3 regions of the Paenibacillus sp. J31P316 genome follow, and region 1 is predicted to be linked to each of the others. Evidence: riboswitches for the same ligand, from Rfam matches in the RefSeq annotation. Region 1 holds a riboswitch; each other region holds the start of a gene.
The links. A riboswitch is a leader RNA that binds a small molecule or an ion and turns the genes downstream of it on or off. The one in region 1 is predicted to bind cyclic di-AMP.
Positions count from the first base shown of each region.

Region 1 (3,208 bases):
ACTCGTATGCGGCCAGCAGCAGCGCCATCTCGCTCTTCGTGACCGAATCGCAGTTTCAGCTCATGAAGACCGATCTGCTCCAGCCTTACGCGCTGCTGTTCTGCGGACTGCTGGGGGGCCGGATGCTCATCACGCCGTTCCTGAATGCGGGCCTGTTCCATTCGCTGCACCATGCGACCGACGAGAAAGGAACGACGTTCCTGAAAGGCATTCGTAAAGCCTGGAAGCCGGTCACGCTGCTCTACCTGCTGGAAACGGCGCTCACGCTCGCTCCCGCCCTCTGGCTGCTGCCCCGGGCGCTCAAGCTGCTGCTCTCGAGCGACACGCTGATGGAATTCGCGAAGGCGGCCGGACCGTGGGCGGGCGGCTGGCTCCTATGGGCGGTCCTCCTGCATCTGTTCTTCCTCTCGATGCAGTTCGGCGCGGTCACCGGCAGCGGTTCGATGCGCGCGCTGTGGAGCAGCATGGCCAACTTCCTCCCGTTCGCCGGCGTTTCGCTGATGATGTGGGGCATCGGGGCCCTGCTGAGCGCGACGGTCGCCTCCGTCTCGCTGCTGTGGGCCGGCCTGCTGGCGCTGGTCCTGCACCAAGGCTATCAATTGCTGCGAACGATCATGAAGGTGTGGACGGCCGCCGCCCAATACGATGTTTGGCAGTCGAAACAGTCCTCCTAAGGATCGATTCTGCTTCGATGGGCCGCCCGCCTCATGGCGGGCGGCCTATTTTGCGCAGGACGGGCGGCCTATTGGCCAATGACGTGACAGCCCGGCGTCCCGAAATTTGCGACAGGAGCCCTCGCCCCTTCGACTTCGAAAGGGTTTTTTGACGTTTGAGCGCAGGCTGAGCAGACACACTTTGTCATTGACATCCGTCTTTCCGACAACACGCCGAATAGACCGTTTTCCCCGGAAAACGGCGCCGCTATACGAATCTTAGGGCAGAAAGGTTTCACTCTAATAATTTTAATTTGTGAACAAAATGTGAACTTGGAAGGAGAAGCGACAAAATGATCGAATCCATAGCCGTAAGAAATGAAAATTTTGCCGAATTCCCTATATGGGAAACGGGGGAACCATTCTGGGTGAATTGATCCCGACAGCCGTTCATGCGCTTGGACGACTGCCAGAGGCGATCATAGGGAGCCTTCAACCGAACCCCACAGCTAACCTCGTAGGCACTGGAAGGAGTTTCCCGTTTTGAAGAAGCTTTCCGCACTCGTGATCGGTCTTGCGATGCTTTTCGTTTTCCAAGCCGGCAGCGTTTTCGCCGACTCGAAAATGGACGGTGTCATCGATGACCTGATCGGCACGCCTTACGTTTACTCCGGCACGACCACGAAAGGGTTCGACTGCTCCGGATTCACGATGTACGTGTTCAAGAAACTCGGCGTCGACATTCCGCATGCATCCCGTTCGCAGGCTGGGCTGGGCAAGAAAATCGCCAAAAGCGATTTGATCCCTGGGGACCTCGTATTCTTCAATACGACGGGAAATGGCATCTCGCACGTCGGCATTTATGTCGGCGACGGCAAATTCGCGCACGCTTCTTCTAGCAGAGGCGTCGTAATCAACGGACTGGACGAGTCTTATTACGCGAAACGCTATGTTACAGGCCGCCGCGTCATGAGCCCGCAAACGTTCGAGAAATATGCCAATGATCCATCCGACGAGCCAGGCGATGGAGATTCAGATTAATCACCTTCGGTTATTGCAAGATCGCCGACCGGAATGGTTGCACCCATCTCCGCCGGTCACGGGAACAAAGCCGCCGCCGCTTCTCTTTCGGGACAAGCTGCCGCGGCTTTGTTTCGTTTTGGCGCTTAGGCGCGCTCGTAGCGGACCCACCAGAAGGTCGGGCCAACCTCGACGTTCAAGATCCGGGCGTGCGGGGTTAACAAGTCGCGCAGTTGATCGAGCGTCTCGCAGCCTTCGCCGCGGCGGTCGGCCAGCACGACGGTCGCGCCGGACTCGAGCCGGTCATGCCAGGCCTTCAGGAACGCCGTCCGTTCCTCCCCCGTGAGCTCGCCCAGGCAGAAGCAGGCCAGTCCTGCGCCGAACTTCTCCTCCACCGCGCTCAGTTCAGCTTGTTTGACCGCCACGGAGACGGGCGTCGTCAGCCTCGGCGTTCTCGGCCCCGCGACGCGCAGCACGCGCCTCCCCGCCAAGGTGTCCTCCACTGCATATTCGAGCCGCCTCCATTCCTTGAATCTTCTCTCGAGACTGTCCCGCCATTTCGCCATCTTCCCGATACCTCCCGCTGCCTGTGCACCGACGCTGTTGTCGTAAAACTATATGTATGCGCACGAGCTTGCTTACTGACCTGTCATTTGGCTTCGTTTGGGCTTGTCCAACGTCTGAAAAGGATTGGATGGCGTTACGATGAATAGTACAGGGATAGACTGGTTATATAGACATGATTAGAGCAAGAGGTTTAAGAGTAGACATGATTAGAACAAGCGTGACTAAGAGTAGATGTAATAGAACATGTGTAAATACAACCGACTTGATAAAAGCAAACCATGTTCGTTCTCGATGATCCTAAAGGAGCTGCTTCTCGCATGAACCCTTCTTCCGACATCCTTGCACGATTTCATACGACGCTTGCCGGCTGGTTCAGCCGAACGTTCGGCGAGCCAACGCCCGTCCAGCATGACGCCTGGGCGTCCATCGCCGCCGGCCGTCACACGCTGATCGCCGCGCCGACCGGCTCGGGCAAGACGCTCGCGGCGCTTCTCCCCTGCCTCAGCCGGCTTGCGCTGGCCAAGGAACAGGCTGCGGCGCAGGGCGAGAGCTGGTCTTATGGCGTGCGCGTACTTTACATTACCCCGCTTAAAGCACTTAATAACGACATTCAGCATCATTTAGTGGAATTTTTTGAAACGATCGAAGCCTACGGCGCCGAGGAAAGCGGCGGCACTTGGCCGGGCATTCGCACGGCCGTCCGCACCGGGGACACGCCGCCGCGCGAGCGGGCCCGCATGGCCAATAGGCCGCCCGACGTGCTCGTCACGACGCCGGAGTCGCTCTACCTGCTGCTGACGTCGGACAAAGGCCGTCACATGCTGCGAACCGTCGAGACGGCCATCGTCGACGAGATCCACAGTCTGGCCGGCGACAAGCGCGGCGCTCATCTGTCGCTCTCGCTGGAGCGGCTGGCTGCGCTGTCGCCGCATGCCGTGCAGCGTATCGGCGTATCGGCGACGCAGAAG
Region 1 covers NZ_JBWDNI010000007.1:38,144-41,351, forward strand. The annotation lists gene AC0YNU_RS20485 (hypothetical protein) at 1-674, shown strand, start outside; cyclic di-AMP (ydaO/yuaA leader) riboswitch at 1,032-1,192, shown strand; gene AC0YNU_RS20490 (C40 family peptidase) at 1,197-1,694, shown strand; gene AC0YNU_RS20495 (hypothetical protein) at 1,820-2,239, opposite strand; gene AC0YNU_RS20500 (DEAD/DEAH box helicase) at 2,558-3,208, shown strand, end outside.

Region 2 (3,208 bases), on a different contig from region 1:
GCGACGTTCCTGCGCCAGCTCGATGCGCCGCAGCACGGATTCTCCGATGGCGGAGCCGCCCGTTTCGATCGTCTCGGCTTCTACGGCACGCTTGATCGCTACCGTATCATCCTTGCCTTCGACGACAATGATTTCTTTCATCATGGGAACCTTATTCCTGCCTTTCGAGCAATCTTACCTATTAGACAAACATGCAAAAAGAAGAGGCATCGCCTCTTCTTATCATGGCATATTTAAGCATAAATTACGAATATGAATGAAGTAGAAGCACGATCACTCTTGCAAGCAAACAAGGGAGCTTCTTCCACTTCGCTCAGAAATCAAATGATAGCTGCAAGCTAACCCGGTGTCTACAGCGACTCCGGCTTTTTCGGTCCCAACACGTAAACCGTATAGCCCCGCTTTCGTCCGAAACGGTCTGCATACGACTCGCTATCGAAGTAAACGTCTATCTTGTTGCCTTTGATCGCACTGCCGGTGTCTTCCGCCCGGCGGAAACCGATTCCTTCAATATAGACCCACCAGCCGATTGGAATGACCTTCGGATCCACCGCAATCGTACGCCCTTCCTGAACGCGGGCGCCGGATGCCGTAATGCCGTATTCCGGATGTCCCTTGCTCTTGCCCGTGGAGGCAAGCCCAGCGGAATAGGCCGTTAGCGTTACGTTCTTAATCACTTTCTTCGCGCTGAAGGTTATGCCCCGCTTCGTCACGGTCGAACTGGTCTTGGCGGACAATACGGCTACCTTCGGTTCGGGCTTCTTGCTCCCGATCGATACGACTTGATTAACCGATGCTTGCGGCGTCAATTTCTCGACGAGCGATTGCGACACAAGCACGCCATCAGCGAATACAGTCTCATATCGCTTGACGACTTTACCTTGCTTGCCCGATTGGACAAGCTTTTGTTTCCCGACCGCGAGCTTCGGATCGTCCTTCTTCACCACCGTGAAGGGAACGTCGTACGTCGTCTCGGTATATTTCTTATCGATCCGGGTGACCGTTATGGTCATATTCGGTTCCAACGCAGCCGTCATGGAAGGCGATACCTTATCCTGACTGCGAACCGCTATATCAGCCTGATCGATCGCCGCCTGTACAGTTTTCTCTGTCGTGTACAACGTTCTTGCTTTGCCGTCAGCCCTTACAATAAGCGGGACAGCCTGATCGATAACGATCCGGTCGCCGTCGTTTATTCCGCCATCGAGCGGCATCGACACTTTATCATGTGCGCCGATAGTAATGGCTTGTTCATCCAGTAGGCGTTGAAGGACCCATTGTTTCGTGGATACAATGGTTTCTCGTCCGTTCACTACTACGGAGACATGCTTGTCAGCCGTTCCGTACAACAACACCAAAAACATGAAAGTCATAGCGATTGAGATCATGGCGCTCAGTACAATTAAACGCACATTCTCATGCTTCCATCGCAATGCGAAAGACATGCTGGATGATCGTTTCCCATGGGTGTCCTTAAGCTGGAGTTCTCCCACTTCATCGGTCCTCCTTACATAGCCCCGCCGCCTTGTTACGCATGATACTTAGACGCGACTATTGAGTTTTAGCGTGCAAGCACGCATTTTCAGCATTTCGCCCCAGCTCCTCCTCACGATATACACCCTATGTCGTCAGTTTACGCATTATTCAAACAAAAAGAAGCCGACGACAGAGGATCTGTTTCGTGGCTTCCCATTGGATAATGGCAGCTAGAGTTGCATGCACGAGGTTGATCTCTCTTATGGACGCTTGCGAGGTTAGCTGTCGGATTCGGGCGTGAGAGTCGCCCTATTCGCTCGTGACGCTTTTATTCCCCAGCGTCCTTCTGCGAAATTCACCCCAAGAAGAATTTCAATGTCTCCGCTGTTCGAATTGATACAAACAGTTTCAACAATTGGTTCCCCCGCTCTCCGGTGACCGGAGATTAAGCGATTATTTTGGAAAAGGAATACATGTTTTGTTGCTCTGAGATGAATCATACAGTCTAGCGCCGCACATTGTAAAGAACTGATTAATGACGATTTTAGTGAATTTCAAGGAAAATTACGAGAAAATCACGTGATTCTCGGATCAAAAATCACTTTTTTCACCGGATTTCATCCAAATGCTTACTATTTCCCTTGATTTCATGAGATTCCAAAACATTTCATCGCATTTTCCGTTGTAATCTTCCCAATTTCTTCTACAGATTTACCTAAAATATCCGCCATCGTATTTGCTACAAGACGGACGAAAGCAGACTCATTTCGCTTCCCGCGATGAGGATGAGGAGCCAAATAAGGAGCATCCGTTTCGATCAATAATCGATCTAACGGCACCTTGGCCATCACCTCTTTCGGTACCCGGGCATTTTGGAATGTAAGCGGTCCCCCGAACGAAATATAGAAGTTCATGTCCAGGCATTGCTTGGCCGTTTCCCAACTGCCGGAGTAGCAGTGCATGATCCCTCCGACCTCGCTTGCTTTTTCTTCGCGAAGAATGCGAACCACATCCTCATGCGCGTCCCGATTATGGATGACGATCGGCTTGCGCTTCTCTTTGGCGAGCGCGATTTGCTGCCGGAACACGCGCTGTTGAACGTCCTTCGGCGACGTATCCCAATGGTAGTCCAGCCCGATCTCCCCGATCGCAACCACCTTCGGATGATCGCAGAGGGAAGCGATCCATTCCAGATCCTCCGGCTTCATATCAATACTGTCCACGGGATGCCAGCCGACGGCCGCATAGATGAATTCGTATTGCTCGGCAAGTGCCATTGTGCTCGGAATCGTCTCCCGGTTAAATCCGATGTTGATCAGCTTATGGACACCTGCCTCAAGTGCCCGTTCGATGACCTCGGCGCGGTCTTCGTCGAATTTATGCGAGTCCAAATGGGTATGCGTGTCGATTAATAACATGGTTTTTGAAACCCCTTTCTACATTAAAGCAAATAATTCGCGTATATTCGCAGACAGCTGGTGCGCTGATTCACGCAGCGGTTCCTCCGGGTAATATAGGTGATACTTCCCTTGGTGAATGCCGGTAATGGAACGGACGATGTCGGAACGCCCGGATATTTCCGACAGCTGATCCTCGCCTGACAACAGCAGGATCGGCGGTTTTTCCTCTTTTTCCGCCTTTGCGGATGAACCTGGACGATACACATGGTAGGGCATGTCATAAGGAAAGTCAATTTCCAGGTGATACTCGGGATGAAGGCCCACTGCGCTAA
Region 2 covers NZ_JBWDNI010000029.1:10,048-13,255, reverse strand. The annotation lists gene rnmV (ribonuclease M5) at 1-144, opposite strand, end outside; gene AC0YNU_RS32645 (ubiquitin-like domain-containing protein) at 351-1,493, opposite strand; cyclic di-AMP (ydaO/yuaA leader) riboswitch at 1,729-1,938, opposite strand; gene AC0YNU_RS32640 (TatD family hydrolase) at 2,124-2,894, opposite strand; gene AC0YNU_RS32635 (HD domain-containing protein) at 2,913-3,208, opposite strand, start outside.
Region 2: it holds a riboswitch for cyclic di-AMP, as region 1 does, so the genes downstream of both, AC0YNU_RS32645 (ubiquitin-like domain-containing protein) here and AC0YNU_RS20490 (C40 family peptidase) in region 1, are expected to answer to the same signal.

Region 3 (3,208 bases), on a different contig from region 1:
CAAGCCCCGCGTACAGGATTACGTGCACTCCGATAATTGGGAGACCGCCAAGGAGCGGCTCAAAGATATTTTGGAAACCGACGAGCCCAATGATTTTGAAGAATCCAAGTTGATCAGCGTTACCGGCGAAATCATCGACGTGGAAGCTTCCAGCACGCGAATCCGCCATTATCCCGGCAAAGGGACAGTCGTGCAGAGCGTGTTCCGGGACATCCGCGACCGCAAGAAAGAAGAAGAGGCGCTTATCCAGTCGGAGAAGCTGTCGGTGGTCGGCCAAATGGCGGCAGGCATCGCCCATGAGATCCGCAATCCGCTGACCTCGTTGATCGGGTTCTCCAAATTTCTGAAGACGAAAATCAACACCTATCACGAATACTTCGACATTATGCTCGTGGAGCTGGACCGCATCAATTCGATCGTGCAGGAATTCATGGCGCTGGCGAAGCCGCAGGCGAATCAATTTCGCCGGCATGATCTCGTCAAGACGATCCAGAGCGTGCTGACGCTGCTCGAGACGCAAGCCGTTATCAACAACGTGCAGCTCGTTGCCAGCTACGATGCGGAGACCGCCGTGCTGCTGTGCGAGGAGAATCAGCTCAAGCAGGTATTCGTCAACGTGGTCAAAAATGCGATTGAAGCGATGCCCAAAGGCGGCACGACGCGCATCACGCTGAATTCGAGCGACTCCGACACCATCTCCGTGGCGATTACCGACCAAGGGATCGGCATTCCGGAGGATCTGCTGCCGTTTCTCGGCGGCCCTTTCTTTACGACCAAGGAAAGCGGAACCGGTCTCGGTTTAATGGTTTGCTACCGTATTATCGAAGGACATCGCGGAAAAATCGATCTGTCCAGCTATCCCGGCATCGGAACGACGGTGACCATTTCATTGCCCAAAAACGGGTAAAACATACAGAACCTGCCTCAGTGGTTGTATTTACCGGTAGGTTTAGCATTCACGACTATGGTATTCTATTACGCGAGCCGAAACTTCACCGTACGGGGGATCTTTTGGGGCAAGTCATATTGCTCCGGTTCCGTCATCTGATGTCCATCACATGACGGATACACCGCGCCATGGCGCTGGGGTGAATCGCACACGATCGTGCGTAGGGTTGAACTCCTCAATCCGAATCCGACAACTAACCTCGCAGGCCGCATGCGACGAACGACGTCCACACTCCGCTTCAATCGGCGGTTCGGTCGTTGTCGCGATGACGTTCATATATCATCCGCACGGATATATGACCGTAAATCCAAGGAGGCAATCGACAACATGAATAACACCTGGAAAAAGGGCATTGCAGCAGCAGTGCTCGGCATTGCCATTCTGTCGCAATCCGGAGCCGTAAAGGCGCAAGGTCTGTACAAGGCGAATGAAGACGACACGTTCTGGAAGCTGTCCGGCAAGTTCGGCATTACGATCAGCGAACTGATGCAGGCCAATCCGTTCGTGGACGCAGGCAACATCTACGAGGGACTGCAGCTCGTTATTCCGCCTACGGTGGAGACGGCCGCAGCACCGGCCCGGAGCGGGCAGCCAGCCGTCAAGCTGATGAAATCAGCAGCAGGTGCCAACCTCGCAGCGGCGGTGGCTTCCGTTGCCAAAGCAGCCCCTAAGGCTGCAGGGGCAGAAGCTCCGAAAGCGGCGAAGAGCGCCGCTCCGAAGAAAGCTGTGAAGAAGTCCGTTGCGAAGGCGGCGCCGAAGAAATCGTCGGCAGCTGCGACGGCGAAGAAATCGAAGACGACGAAGAAGCCTCAGCTGAATCGCGTCTCGGTAAAAGGCAAATCGTATGTATATACGGATGTCGTACAAGTGAAGGCAAGCGCGTATACCGCTGCTGCGGAGGAGAATGGCTGGGGAGCCGTCGATTATTTCGGCAATCCGCTTAAGCTCGGCACGATCGCGGTCGATCCGGACGTGATTCCGATGGGGAGCAAAGTTTACGTCACGGGTTACGATTTCAACGGACTTCCTTCCGGCGGCATGATTGCCGTCGCATCTGATCAGGGCAGCGCCATCAGCGGCAACCGGATCGATATTTTCGTTCCGCAGTCCAGAAAAGAAGCAAGCAATTTCGGCTTTCAAAATGTGAAAGTATTCATTCTCGATTAATCATAAGCAACGACAAAAGGCAGCCCCCGCGGGCTGCCTTTTATCGTTGCCGATGACGGATCGTTTATTGCTGTCTGCGGGCAGCAGGCTTCCCGAGCAGCTCGGACAAGGTGACGATGATATAGCCCTTGCTGCGGAGCAGCTTGATGAGACGGGGCAATGCGGCTACGGTTCCGGACAGGTCTTGCCCTTTGCCGCCTCCGGCATGCTGCAGGATAATGGAGCCCGGCTGCAGCGTTCTCTTGATGTTGATTAGAATGGCTTGGCTGCTCAAGCTGCGCCAATCCTGGGAGTCGACATCCCAGTTGACCACGGTATAGCCGCCGTTCCGAAGCCACTCGACTTGCGCCGGCAGGATTTCGCCATAAGGCGGGCGGACGAAACGCGGGCTGTAGCCGATAAGCGGACGCAGCACCCAATCGGTTCGTAAAATCTGCTGCTGCATGGCATACTGCGAGATTCTGGAGAAGACGGGATGATTCCACGAATGATTGCCGACGATATGACCTTCCCTGACCATGCGCTGCACGAGCGCGGGATAGGCCGCGGCGCGCTGGCCGACGACGAAGAAGGTCGCCCTTACTTTATAGCGGGCAAGCGTCTCAAGCACTTGCGGCGTATAGGCGGGATCCGGGACATCGTCGAAGGTCAGCGCGACTCTGCGGTAACGCCGTGATCCCCAGATAACGAACGAGCCGGGGTAACGCTTTTGAAGCGTCACCCAGGACACTGGCTTGGTGCGGGTTCGCTTTTTTTTGCCCGCTTGACCGGAGAAGGCATCCGCTTCCGATTCATCAGGCTGCGAGGGCGGCATCAGCCGGTTCTGTCCGCTCACTGCCGAGGTCGCGTTCGCTTGGGCGCGGGTATCCTCGCCTTGAAAATCACCGGCGGAACAAGATAAGATCGTCCATCCGAGTACAAGCAGCAGCGCTTTACGCAATCCCCCAAAAATCCGCATGGTCTTCCCTCCTCGATGATGTCATTTTGCCCTCAATGGCCGCGAGCATTCACATTAAATAACGAATCGCTACTTTACAGTTGGCCGTTCGAACACGTAACATAAAAAAGGAATCTTATGAGGTGAAGGAGAGA
Region 3 covers NZ_JBWDNI010000003.1:920,775-923,982, forward strand. The annotation lists gene AC0YNU_RS14980 (ATP-binding protein) at 1-907, shown strand, start outside; cyclic di-AMP (ydaO/yuaA leader) riboswitch at 973-1,172, shown strand; gene AC0YNU_RS14985 (3D domain-containing protein) at 1,277-2,116, shown strand; gene AC0YNU_RS14990 (polysaccharide deacetylase family protein) at 2,181-3,074, opposite strand.
Region 3: it holds a riboswitch for cyclic di-AMP, as region 1 does, so the genes downstream of both, AC0YNU_RS14985 (3D domain-containing protein) here and AC0YNU_RS20490 (C40 family peptidase) in region 1, are expected to answer to the same signal.